Rhodothermus marinus: one gene and its partner. The protein of the gene in region 1 interacts with the protein of each later gene in a pairwise test. Links are inferred from orthologs where the notes say so. Each region holds a gene or a part of one and is shown on either strand. Other genes may lie near its edges. The genes, in order: GYH26_RS02390 and rlmB.

Evidence for each region.
Region 2: the proteins of GYH26_RS02390 (region 1) and rlmB interact in binary tests that used the Escherichia coli proteins (3 or more experiments, as listed by UniProt). The link is inferred for Rhodothermus marinus from one-to-one orthologs.

What each region holds. Positions count from the first base shown.
Region 1 is NZ_AP019797.1:512,227-518,575, forward strand. The notes cover bases 2,228-5,122. They hold GYH26_RS02390 (NAD(P)H-hydrate dehydratase), read right to left. Parts: upstream 4,526-5,122; coding sequence 2,930-4,525; downstream 2,228-2,929. Other genes in these bases: GYH26_RS02380 (energy transducer TonB), read right to left, coding at 2,228-2,482; GYH26_RS02385 (VanZ family protein), read right to left, coding at 2,577-2,927; GYH26_RS02395 (Ig-like domain-containing protein), read right to left, coding at 4,566-5,122. Also shown: GYH26_RS02370 (ABC transporter permease), read left to right, coding at 1-825; ribose-5-phosphate isomerase RpiA, read left to right, coding at 829-1,539; more of GYH26_RS02380, read right to left, coding at 1,817-2,227; more of GYH26_RS02395, read right to left, coding at 5,123-6,233; GYH26_RS02400 (hypothetical protein), read right to left, coding at 6,217-6,349. UniProt on the Escherichia coli protein: Bifunctional enzyme that catalyzes the epimerization of the S- and R-forms of NAD(P)HX and the dehydration of the S-form of NAD(P)HX at the expense of ADP, which is converted to AMP.
Region 2 is NZ_AP019797.1:2,019,565-2,026,017, reverse strand. What follows is about bases 2,242-5,240. They hold rlmB (23S rRNA (guanosine(2251)-2'-O)-methyltransferase RlmB), read left to right. Parts: upstream 2,242-3,361; coding sequence 3,362-4,120; downstream 4,121-5,240. Other genes in these bases: GYH26_RS08745 (lysylphosphatidylglycerol synthase transmembrane domain-containing protein), read right to left, coding at 4,520-5,240; GYH26_RS08750 (hypothetical protein), read right to left, coding at 4,117-4,368; GYH26_RS08760 (pyridoxal phosphate-dependent decarboxylase family protein), read left to right, coding at 2,242-3,365. Also shown: GYH26_RS08780 (serine kinase), read left to right, coding at 1-332; GYH26_RS08775 (PqqD family protein), read left to right, coding at 336-608; GYH26_RS08770 (HNH endonuclease), read left to right, coding at 881-1,381; GYH26_RS08765 (DUF3592 domain-containing protein), read left to right, coding at 1,474-1,959; more of GYH26_RS08760, read left to right, coding at 1,968-2,241; more of GYH26_RS08745, read right to left, coding at 5,241-5,590; GYH26_RS08740 (LolA family protein), read right to left, coding at 5,594-6,256; thpR (RNA 2',3'-cyclic phosphodiesterase), read right to left, coding at 6,222-6,453. UniProt on the Escherichia coli protein: Specifically methylates the ribose of guanosine 2251 in 23S rRNA.

The DNA of each region.
Region 1 (6,349 bases):
AACTTCAGCTACGAGCTGGCCGAGGGCCGCTTCATTACGGCGCAGGATGTGCACTACGCGCGGCCGGTCATTGTGCTGGGCTCGGTGATCGCCGAGGAGCTGTTTCCGAACGAGACGCCGCTGGGCAAGGTGGTGCGCTTCGGCGGGCATCGCTACGAGGTGATCGGCGTGCTGAAAACCAAGGGAAGCTTTCTGGGCTTCAGCCAGGACCGGCGCGTGCTGATTCCGATCACGACGGCGTTTGCCCGCTACGGACAGCCGGACCGCAACCTGGCGGCCGTCAGCGTGCGCGTCAGCAGTCCGGAACGGCTGGGTGCGGCGATGGACGAGGTGATCAGCAAGTTTCGCGTCATCCGCAAGGTGCCGCCCGGCCAGCCCAACGATTTTGAGATCAGCACGAACGACTCGATGCGAAGCGTTTTCGAGGCGTTCACGCGCACGCTTTCGATCGGCGGGGCCGGGATCGGGCTGATTGCACTGCTGGCGGCCGGCATCGGAATCATGAACATCATGCTGGTGTCGGTCACCGAGCGCACACGCGAGATCGGCATCCGCAAGGCCGTGGGCGCCCGGCGACGCGACATTCTACGGCAATTCCTGCTTGAAGCATTTTTCTTGTGCCAGATCGGCGGCCTTGTCGGTATCTTACTGGGTGCGCTGGGGGGCAATCTGGTGGCGGTGTACTTCGACATTTCGGCCGTCTTTCCCTGGGACTGGGCGCTGGGTGGTATGCTGCTGGTGACGCTGGTGGCCGTGGTGTTCGGTAGCTACCCGGCGTACAAGGCGGCTCGGTTGAATCCCATTGAGGCATTGCGCTACGAATAGCCTATGGAAGAGACGCTGTCGGCGGCCGATCGGGCCAAGAAGGCCGCGGGCGAAAAGGTGGCGGCCATGGTGGAGCCGGGCATGCGGCTGGGACTGGGAACGGGCTCGACGGCTGCCTGGGCCATCCGGGCGCTGGGGCGGCGCGTGCGCGAAGAAGGGCTCCGTGTGGTGGGCGTGCCCACTTCGTATGCCGCGGAGCAGCTGGCCCGTGCCGAGGGCATTCCGCTGGTGACGCTGGCGGACGTCGAGGCGCTGGACCTGGCCTTCGACGGGGCCGACGAGGTCAGTCCGGAGCTGAACCTGATCAAAGGCCGCGGGGCCGCCCACACGCGGGAAAAGGTGGTGGCCTCGCTGGCCCGGCGCTTCGTGGTGCTGGTGGACGCGTCGAAGCTGGTCGATCGGCTGGGCACGCGCTGGCCTGTGCCCATCGAGGTGTTGCCGATGGCGGCCGAGCCGGTGCTGCGACAGCTCCGACGCATGGGGGCCGAGCCCGTGCTGCGGATGGGCAAGTGCAAGGACGGGCCGGTGGTGACCGATCAGGGCTTCTGGGTGATCGACGCGCGCTTTCCCGATGGCATCGACGATCCGCATGCGCTGGCCGTCACGCTCTCGACGATGCCCGGCGTGCTGGACCATGGCCTGTTTCTGGGACTGGCCACCGACGTGCTGGTCGGGCAGGCCGACGGCCAGGTGCGTCACATCCGGCGTCCGTAATATGGAATCGTTGTTTTACTGGTGCATGAGGGGCCACACCCCATGTGGCGGACGTGATCCGGCGGGTATGATCGGGCGGACACAATGGTCCGCCCCTACGGGATAGGGAAACTGTCAATGATCTGGTAGGGGCGCACCACAGTGTGCGCCCGTGCTTTTTCGCATGCACTACGATACGATTTTTCAGAAATCGTATAAGCGTCTATTCCCCTGACGCTGTGCAATAAAAAAGCGCGGCCCATCGGACCGCGCTTTTTTGTTTCGACAGACCTGATTATCACTGTAGACGGAAGATCACCGGCAGCGTGAAGCGCACGCGCACCGGACGCCCACGCTGACGTCCCGGCTTGAACTTGAGCTGGCTGACGCACCGGAGCGCTTCTTCGTCGAGGCCGGCTCCGACGCCGCGCAGCACCTGCGGGTTGGTCACGTTGCCGTTTTCGTCCACCACGAACTGGATGATCACGCGGCCTTCGACGCCTGCCTTGCGGGCAATTTCCGGATACTTAATGCAGTCGTAGAGCGCCTTCTGGCCGCCGATGATCTCGGGCATCTCCTCGACCACCACGAACACCTCCGGCTCGGGCTCTTCTTCTTCCTCAGGAGGCGGCGGAGGCGGCGGGACGTTGGTGACCGTCTCGTTGATGTCCAGCGCGGCGTCCAGGTTCAGGTCTTCCTCCTCCAGCGTCGTCTCATCCGGCACCTCTACCGGGACGGGCGGCCGCGGCGGTGGCGGTGGCTTGACCTCCTGCTTGGTCTGCACGATCTCTTCCATCTGCACCACTTCCTGCTCCTCCATCACAAATTGCATTTCCTGCTCGGGCCGCCAGTCGACGCGGAAGGCGACGATCAAAAGGAGCAGCGTGATGATCAGACCGATCTCGATATAGAGCGGATACCGCTTTCGCAGATCGGCCTCTTCCGTCTTCCGAACAATCCCCATGACAGATAGCTACTGGTTGGTGTAGCGGCGAAGATACAGTGTTTTCAGCATGGAAGCAACCGTGCTTATGCATGAAGGATTGCTGAAGTTCCATTCAGGAACGGGTGGTGGGAATGATCAGCCAGCGATCGAAGGCATAGCCGGCCAGCAGGCCCAGTCCGTCGGCCGCCAGGTCGAACCACTCGGCCGAACGGCCGATCGACAGCACATACTGGCCGACTTCGGTAAACAGGGCCAGCAGCAGACCCGTCCCGAGCACCAGCGCAAAGCGACGATTTCCGGGAAGGGCCGGGAGCCAGAACCCGGCAAACCCGGCAAACAGCACGAAATGGGCGATTTTGTCGATCCATTCGAAGACGATGGGCTCGACGAGTTTGCCGGGGATGAAGCAGGCGACCAGCACGCCCAGCGTCCAGCCCACCGCCAGCAGTCGAAACAACCGCATGCTTATCGGTCGAAGCGTTCGCGAAGGACAACGGGCAGGTGCGCAAGCAAGTCCAGTGCCATCATGGAAGCCGTGCCGTAGTGGGCCGCGTAGCGGTCGGCTGCAGCGCCACCCACGTGTAGCGCGCAGACGGCCGCCTGCGTGGGCGGCAGGCCCTGGGCTACAAGGCCGACGCACAGGCCAGCCAGCACGTCGCCGGTGCCGGCCGTGGCCAGCGCCGGATTGCCCGTGGCATTGATCCAGACCGTGCCGTCGGGCCAGCCCACCACACTGGGCATTCCCTTGAGCAGGAGCACGCAGCCCCACGCCCGCGCATACTCCTGCACAACTTCGATACGCCGGGTCAGATCCACCTCGCCCGCCAGCCGGCGAAACTCACCCGTGTGTGGCGTGAGGATCCAGCGCCCCTGCGCATGCTCGCGGATCAGGTCGGTAAAACCGACCAGCGCGTTCAGCCCGTCCGCATCGATAACCGTGGGGAGTTGCGTCCGTTCCAGCAGGGCACGCACGAAGCGCTGCGTGTCGGGGTGGCGGCCCAGGCCTGGTCCGACGAGCAGCGCGCGGGCGCGTTCCAGCCAGCCGTCGAGCACGTCGAAGGCGTCTTCCTGGTCGATGCCGCCGCGTTCGGTCTCGGGCAGGCCCAGCAGGGCCACTTCGGTCAGCTTGGTGGCCAGGATCGGGCGCACGTCCGAAGGACAGGCGCAGAGCACGTAGCCGGCGCCGATCCGGGCCGCCGCCGTGGCAGCCATTACCGGCGCGCCGGTGAACTCGCGGGAGCCGGCCACGACGAGCGCCATTCCGGCGCTGTACTTGTGGGCGTCGTGCGCCCGGCGCGGAAGCCATTGCCGGATGAGTGCGTCGGTGGCACGCCAGGCGCAACCCGGTTGTCGGGCGACCTGCTCCAGCACGTGGCGGGGAATGCCGATCTCGATCACGTCGATGGCGCCGCACAGGCGGGGTCCTTCGCCCAGCAGCAGGCCCACCTTGAGCGCGCCCATCGTCACGGTACGGGTGGCGGCAACGGCCGCACCCAGCACTTCGCCGGTATCGCTGTCGAGCCCGGTCGGAATGTCGATGGCCAGCACAGGCGCCGCCCGTTCGTTGAGCCACTGCACCAGCTCCCGGATGGGCGAGCGGAGCGGACTGGAAAGCCCCGTGCCCAGCAGGGCGTCCACGTAGAGATCGGCTGGCGGCAGGTGGTCCAGCCCGACCAGCGCGTCCAGGCGGTGCAGGTGCAGGCGTCCGGAAGCGTCGGCCGCGGCCAGTTGCTCCAGCAGTCGGTAGTTGGCCGCGGCATCGTCGCTCATGGCCGAGACGTCGGCCAGCGTCACCACGTGCACGCGGGCGCCCCGGGCATGCAGCACGCGCGCCAGCACGAAGCCGTCGCCCCCGTTGTTGCCCCGGCCGCAGAGGCACACGACGGTGCGTCCGGCCACCGTGCCCAGCATGCGGGCGGCCACGTCGGCCGCGCCGCGTCCGGCCGTTTCCATCAACACCCGGCCCGGCAGGCCCAGCTCTTCGATGGTCCGGCGGTCGGCTTCGCGCATGGCCCGGGCCGTGAGTACCGGCTCGGGCAGGGCTTCCGGCATGGCTTCCATGGGTCTTTTCGGAACAGGCTTTTCAAAAAAAGAACGCACATCAGGGCGTCTGGCGCAAATGAAGCGACGGAAAATGCAGCGTGTCGGCCGCAGCTACTTCCCAGCGGGGACGCGTCTGCAGCGGCTCGGGCAACCGGCGCAGCGGTTCGGGCGGCTCGTAGGGCAGCAGTTGGCCGCCGTCCCAGCGTCGATTGCCGTTGCGGTCCAGAAAGGCCCGCACGCGGAAGCGCCCTTCGGGCAATTGTTTGAAGTGAAACGCACCGCCGCCGGGCGGTAAAGTCTGTCGGCGAACGGGTAAGGTAGGCGTTTCCGGAAGCAATTCGACGACGATCGGCGCGGTGGTGTCGGCCGCCTGCACGACGCCGCTCAGGCTGCCCAGCATGGCGGCGGGCATCCGGGCCAGCGTGGCGCGCCAGAGCGTGTCGGGCCGGCCGACGATCCGCCCCTCCAGCACCAGGTGCAGCCGTTCGTCTGGGCGCAGCGGCGGGTCCGGCCACAGCGCATAGGTCGTTCCGTCGGCGCTTTCCAGGTGGAAGGTCCGGGGGGCTCCGGCCGTATCGGTCAGGCTCAGATAAGGCGTCAGATCGGGCGGGGGCTGGTTGAACCGAAGCCGAAGCGGTTGGTCCGGCAACAGCAGGGCCTCGGCGGCCGGCTCGAATCCCAGAAAACGAAGGCGGAGTGTGTCGGGCCGTTCGCTTCCTGTAAAGCGGAGGGTGTCCGGCCGCACCGGATTGCCGGCCGTGTCCACCACGCCGCCTGGACGCAGGAAATACGTGGTGGCCCGAAGCGGAGCCGTGTAGAGCAGCACGTCGAGCGGTCGCTCGGGCACCTGGTACACGACGTCGACGGGCACGGTGGCGTCCCCGGTGAATAGCCGCCAGCGGGAGGGGTCGCGCGTCTGAAGCCGGACCGGTTCCGAAAAGCGCACCTGCAGGCGCCGATTCGAAAGCGGCTGCACGCGCTGCGGCGCAGGAGGCATGGTGTCGAGTCGGGTCAACAGCCAGGGCTCAGGGAATGGCCGATCGGTGGTGTCGGCCACCAGCGTCGGAATCGGCGGCGCGGCAAAGGCCTCGCCGGGGTCCGGGTGGCGGTTGCGGTTGCGGTCGGCCAGCGCTACCACGAAGTAGGGCTGCGGGCTCAGGTAGGTGAACCGGAACTGCCCTTCGGGATCGGTTTGCGTGCGGTAGTCCGGAGCGGTTGGCCACGCATGCGGCGGGAGCGTATCGGGCAGGGCGTAGGCGTACACGTCCACGCCGGCAACGGGACGACCGGAGGCGGCGTCGAGCACGCGTCCGGCCAGCTGGCCCCGGTTGATCGTGGGGCCGGTAGAGAAGGCCAGCACGATGGGTTCACGGAGGGCGACCCCGTGCAGATCGCGGAGATTGGTGTCGAAGGTCAGCACGTAGGTGGTGTTGGGTCGTAGCGGCGCGGGGAGCGTAAAGGTGACGGTGCGGCCCCGGACGCGCACTTCGGGCAGGCGCTCCGGGGTGGGCGTGATCGAAAGGGCCCGGGCGACGGAAGCCGGATCGATCCCTTCCGAAAAGATCAGCCGAATGCGCGGGTCCTGTACGCCGGTGGCGTTGGGCGGTGGCATGCTCTCCACCAGCGCCGGCGGGGTGCGGTCCGGGGGGCCGCCGGAGGGCGGTACCGGGTTGGCGCACGCCGCCAGTCCCAGCAGCAACCACAGCAGCTTACGGACTGGACGCATCGCCAGAACGACTCCGGAGGGTGAAAAGCAGATAGACGCTCAGCGTGGTCGCTACCAGCGCCACGGCCGGGATCACGTAGCGTTCGAGGAGGCCGGGACGTTCGGGAGGCAGCGGG
Region 2 (6,453 bases), 1.5 Mb from region 1 along the record:
TGGACCGGCTGCATCCCGGGCGGTTTCAGCCGCGGTGTCGTCCGGTGCTGTTGATTTTTCCAGAACGTGCCGATATTCCGGAAAGTCGGCTGGTGCCGCTTCGGCGCAGCGAGGCCTTCGGGCGACTGGTGCAGGCCAGTCTGCTGCTCGGGCGCGCGGATGATCCCGCGGAACGCCGTTTGCTTGACGTGATGGGGCGGTTGGTCCGCCAGGCACCGGCTTACCTGCTGGAGGCCGGTCCGGACCTGCTCGATCGGCCCGGGCGGCTGGAGCAAATGCTGGCGGCCGCCCTCCCGGAATCATCGGTATCGGTTCACCAGACCAGCGCGTAAGGCATGGCACGCTACGAGCCGGATCCGCGCGTGAACTTTACGCGGTTCGACGAAGGCGAAGGGGTGCTGCTGCACCTGGAGACCAAATCGTACTACACGCTGAACGCGACGGGTGTATTCATCTGGGAGCAGCTGGAAGCCGGTCGCCGGACGATCGAAGAGCTGGTGGCGGCGTTGCTGGACCACTACGAGGTGACGCAGGAGGAGGCCGAACGCCAGGTGCGGGCCTTTCTGGATGAGTTGGTGCGAGAAGGGCTGGTACAGTGCCAGGAATAGGCCCGGGAACGAAAGCAATGGGGGAACGTGTACAGCACGTTTCTGATGAGGCCAGGTTAAAGGTTTGTTATTGCGCTTGGTAGTTCGGTGTTTTTGTTGTAAATTTCTGCCGGATCCCGGGGTGTCCGGGGCGTGTAATTCCGTTATGGCAACCCTGGAAAAGCCTTCCCGTATCGCAACACGCACATAGGGCCACGGCATACGGCACGCGCCTGCGGGCACACCGTGACGGTTCGGGTCGTTCGGTGCATCTCAGTCCGTGGGTGGGTGCCATGAAAGGGCAGGTACTGGTCTTGAACCAGGATTACAGCGCGCTGACCGTCTGCAGTGTAGAGCGCGCCGTCGTACTGGTGCTGCTGCGCAAGGCCGAAGTGGTGGCGGCACGTCCCGGTCGCTTTGTGCGCTCGCCCAGCGTGCAGCTTCCCTGGCCCAGCGTGGTGCGCCTCAAGTGGTACGTCCGGGTGCCCTACAAGCACATCATGTTGAACCGACGTAACATTCTGCGCCGGGATGGCTACCGGTGCCAGTACTGCGGCAGCCGGGAAAACCTGACCGTCGACCACATCATCCCGCGCTCGCGGGGTGGTCGGGACACCTGGGAGAACCTGGTTACGGCCTGTACGCGCTGTAATAATCGGAAAGGAAACCGCACGCCCGAGGAGGCCGGCATGAAGCTGCGGAGCCGGCCGTTCCGTCCCAGCCACATCATGTTCATCCGGGAGTTTGTCGGGACGATCGACGACGCCTGGAAGCCGTATCTGTTCATGGCATAGCGGGCCTGCAAAGAATCCGCAAGGCGCAAAACCGGAACGTCACCCGGACGTTTGGTTTTCCACGCCTGGATGTCTAAACGAGAGAAATCGCCTTGCGGAAACCGTCGCTTTCGTTGTGGATCGCCCGGGTGCTCTGGTTGGCACCCGGCCTGTTGTTCGCGCTGGGGCTGTACCTGGGCTGGTCGGCCTACCGGATGCTCCGCACCTGGCAGGAGGGCATTTCGGCCATGGCCGAAATCACCGAGCTGGAGATCTCGCAGCGGGTGGACGTGACGTACGATTATGTAAACCTGCGCATTCGGTTGCCGGACGGACGGGTGCTGGAACGCAACCGGTTGAGCCTGCCGCACACGCTGGCGCCATTGCTGCGCGGACGCGACTCGGTCGAGGTGCGGGTCCGGCCGGAAAACCCGGAGGACGTGGTCATCGTGGAACTGGCCCGGGCCCAGTGGCGCATGGCCCTGATTCAGGCCGTCATGAGTCTGCTGGGCGGGGTGCTTTTTGCCGTCGGCGTGGCCTGGTGGAACCGACTGCTGCGCCGGCAGGGTGACCCGGCATGGCGCACACCGGAAACCTGACGCCTGAGATGGACCTGAAGCCTTGGCTTGCGCGCGTGGTCGATGCCATTCGGGACTGGGAAGCGTCCTGGGGGCCTTACCCGCCGCATCCGTCTCTGCAGGTTGACCCGCACGAACTGGAGGCGGCGCTGAGCCGCTACCTGGAGCGCCTGCGGGGAAACTATCCCTTCTTCCATCCTCGCTATGCCGGGCAGATGCTCAAACCGCCCCATCCGGTTGCCGTGATCGGCTATCTGGCGGCCCAGCTCATCAACCCGAACAACCATGCGCTGGACGGCGGGCCGCCCACCGGGGAAATGGAAAAAGAAGTGGTGCGGGCGCTGGCCGTCATGCTGCACCTGCCCGAGACCACGCTCGGCCACCTGACCGGCGGGGGCACCATGGCCAACCTGGAGGCGCTCTGGGTGGCGCGCTGCCTGCATCCGGACCGGGGCGTGGCGTTTTCACGGGAAGCGCACTACACCCACGGCCGCATGAGCGGCGTCCTGCAACTCGAGGCCGTGGAGGTACCCACCGATGCCGAAGGGCGCATGGACCTCGAGGCGCTTGAAGCGGTGCTGCGCACTGGGCGCATCGGAACCGTCGTGCTGACGGCCGGCACGACGGGGCGTGGCGTGGTCGATCCGATCGCCGACGCACTGCCGCTCTGTCGTCGGTATGGCTGTCGGGTGCACGTCGATGCCGCCTACGGAGGCTTTTTTGCGCTGCTGGCCCATGCCGACGCGCCGGAGCTGGCCCCGGACACCCGGCGCCACCTGAGGGCCATAGCCGACTGCGACTCGGTGGCGATCGACCCGCACAAGCACGGCCTGCAGCCGTACGGCTGCGGGGCCATTCTCTTCCGGGATCCTTCGGTAGGCCGGTTCTACCGGCACGATTCGCCCTACACCTATTTCACGTCCGACGCACTGCATCTGGGCGAGATCAGCCTGGAGTGCTCGCGGGCAGGAGCGGCCGCCGGGGCGCTCTGGCTCACGCTGCAGGTGTTGCCGCTGGCGGCCGATCGCGGACTGGGGCCGATCCTGGCTGCCTGTCTGCGGGCCGCCCGCCGCTGGGCCGCGTTGCTGGAGACCTCGGAGGTACTCCGATTGGTGCAACGGCCCGAGCTGGACATCCTGACGTTCTATCCCGTGCCATTGACTTCCACGGCCTCGGCCGTGGACGCGGCCAGTCAGCGGCTTTTTCAGGAGGCCATGGAGAATCAGGAAGATCCGGTGTTTCTCAGTGTGCTGCGGCTGCGCACCGAGGCGCTTCGGCATCGCTGGCCGACGTTGCAGGCAGACCGGCCGGAAGTCCGCGTGCTACGAAGCGTGCTGATGAAGCCGGATCATGAAACGTACGTGCCCCATCTGCACGAGCGACTCGAGCATCTAGCCCGTCGTATTCAGACTTCGACAGCGGTATGAGTGAAGCGATCGATCGGCTGGTGGGACGCAATCCGGTGCGGGAGGCGCTGGAGCAGGAGGAAACCCGCGTGGAGAAGGTGCTGCTCCAGGAGGGAGTCGGCGGGCCGGCGATCGAGGCCATCCGGCGGGCGGCACGGGCGCACGGCGTTCCCGTACAGGTCGTTCCGAAAGCCCGACTGGACCGGCTGGCCGCAGGGGCCGTGCACCAGGGCGTGGTAGCCTTCGTGGCACCGGTGCACTACCGAACGCTGGAAGAGTTGCTGGAAGCGGTAGCCCCTTCACCTGAAGCCGTTCAGGAACGCCAGCCGCTGCTGGTGGCGCTGGACCAGATCGAAGACCCGCACAATTACGGCGCTATTTTGCGGACGGCTGCGGCGGCCGGCGTGGCCGGGGTGCTGGTGCCGAGGCATCACATGGCCCCGCTGAACGCTGCCGCCCTCAAAGCCAGCGCCGGTGCAGCCCTGCGCGTGCCCATCGCCCATGTAACGAACCTGGCCCGGGCGCTGGAGACGCTCAAAGCGCACGGATTCTGGGTGGCCGGCGCCAGTCCCTCCGGCGACGTTTCTGTGTGGGAGATGGACTGGCACCGGCCGCTGGTGCTTGTGCTGGGCAACGAAGGACGCGGGCTACGCTCCGGTGTGGCCCGGGCGTGCGATCTGCTCGTCTCGATCCCGCTGCGCGGCCCCGTCGAATCGCTCAACGTCTCGGTGGCCGCCGGCATTCTGCTGTTTGCGGCCACCCGCACGCGCCCTTAGCGCGTACCGTTACCCCGATAGACGATCTTCCGAATCGTATCGAATTGCAGGTAGGGGTACTCCTCCTGGATCCGCTCGATGGCGTCGTAGGCGGGCACGTTCTGAGCGCGTAATTGCCGAAAGCGTTTGCGGATCTGATAGTCGCGGACGCTCTTGGCATCCAGCAGATTGTGCTCGACCAGCAACTGGTACACCTCGTCGCTGATCAGATCGGCCAGCGGGTTGCGGTGTTTGACAAGGGCTTCCATAGGTCCGGCTGCTGATTGTGAAAGAACCCGGGTACGTGTGGCTGCGCGACTGGTAGGAAGTCTACATGAATCCGTAGCGCTTCGCAGAAGCAACTGGGTGAACGGTCGATTTCTTGAAATCAATGGAAAGGAAGCGCTACTGATCCGTTGTTCAGGGGGACGTGGAAGGGGTTCGAAATGTGGCTGGAAGCGCTTCTAAACCGGTGTCGTCCGGCGGCCGCCAGTGACCACCCTGCAGCACCAGACAGACAAAGCCGATCAGCGTGTAGAGCACCATCTGGGCACCGTGCGTCAGCACGGCATAGGTGGCGGCCGCCGCCTGAGGGACTGTCAGCAGGTGAACCATAACCTGCACCGTGATATAGTGGTAGGAGCCCAGTCCGCCGGGCGATGGAAGGGCCACGCCTACGGCGCCCAGCACCAGCAGGATCCAGGCCTCGGCCGGTCCCAGCCCGCAGGGCCGGCTCAGGTGGAGCATGACCAGCGGTAGATAGGCCATGCCCCAGTAACAGGCCCACATCAGCAGCGTGCTGAGCGTCAGAGCCACCGGCCGATGCGTGCGATGCACGGTGAACAGTCCGTGTTTGAATGCGGCAAGCGGTCCACGTAGTCGCCGACCGATGCGCCGGAGCAGGGGCGTCCGACGTCCCAGATAGACACCGAGCCCGAGAAGCAGCAGCACAAGCAGGGCACCTACCGCCAGAAGCTGCAGGGATCCGCTCTGAAACCAGGGCGCCACGAAAAGGCGATGCAGTTCCGCCCACCGATCCAGTAGCATGACCAGCACGCTGAGCAGGGCCAGCACGAGCACCAGCAGATCCAGCAGGCGCTCGGCCACCACCGTGCCCAGCACGCTGCTGAGGCGCAGTCCGGTGGTACGGCTCAGGCTGGCCGCTCGGGCCAGCTCGCCCAGCCGGGGGGCCGCATAGTTGACCATGTAGCCGATCATGAGCGCCTGAAAAGCGCGGGCGATGGTGAGACGGCGCCGGCCGTTTGCATCGGGCAGGGCTTCCAGCAGCAGCCGCCAGCGCCAGGCCCGGATCAGGTGGCTCAGCAGCGTCAGCACCACAAGAGGGGCCAGCCAGCGATAGTCGGCCTGCTTCAGATCCTCCCAGATCACCCGGAGATCGGCGCCGCGCAGGGCCAGATAGAGCAGACCGAGGCCCAGCGCAAAACTTCCGAGACGGAAAAGCAGCGGGCGAAGCTTTTCGGTTCGGGCCATGAATCACTGGCGCAGGTCCACTACTTCGACCCCTTCCGGCGGGCGAAACGTGAACAGTTCGGGCGAGAGCGCAGGGTTCAGCACCAGATCGGACAGCAGGAACGTCATGCGCGTGTCGTTCACGTCGCGCACGTCCACGCGGGTAACGAGCAGGTCCCGGTCGCGCACCCAGAGCACCACCTCCTGAAACGGCGCTTCCGGTCGGAGCGGACGCAGGCGCAATCGGTGATACGCCGTGTTCTGATAGGTAACGGCCTCTCCGCCAAGCACCTCGTAGCGATCGCTGTAGTGGAGCAGAAATTCGTTGAGCGAAAAGCCGGTCTCGTCGGGCACGTAGTCGTTGATGAGTACCTGGCGTGTGTCGGGCAGGTAGACCCAGGTGGTGCGGCCGTCGGTGACGATCGTCTGGCGCGGGGTCTCGACGCGGTAGCGGTCGCCCTGCAGCCAGAGCCGCCCGCGCAGCGTGTCGGGTCGCTCGGCATAGGGCGTCTGCAGGATCTGCACGAACGACGCCTGCAGCGCGTCGATCTGCTGGTACCGCGCACGCAGCCGCTCCATGAGCTGGCGGGCGGCATCCTGTGCCGCGGCCGCCGTCCAGCAGCTGCAACAGAGCCCCAGAAGCAGCAGGTGGTTAAGGCTGAAGCGGAAAACGGTGGAGAATTTCATAGCGTGCCCCATCAGGATGCAGATGGCTTTCGTACAGATGAAAGGCCCGCACCGGAAACGGCGTCAGCGCAAAGTCGCGATGTCGCTGCAGGAACGACCGTACGGCGGCGGTCGGAACCTGCTTCAGCCGGGCCAGCGTGATGTGCGGCCGGAACGGCCGGTCCTCCGGGGTAAAACCCAGATCGACCACGCGCCGT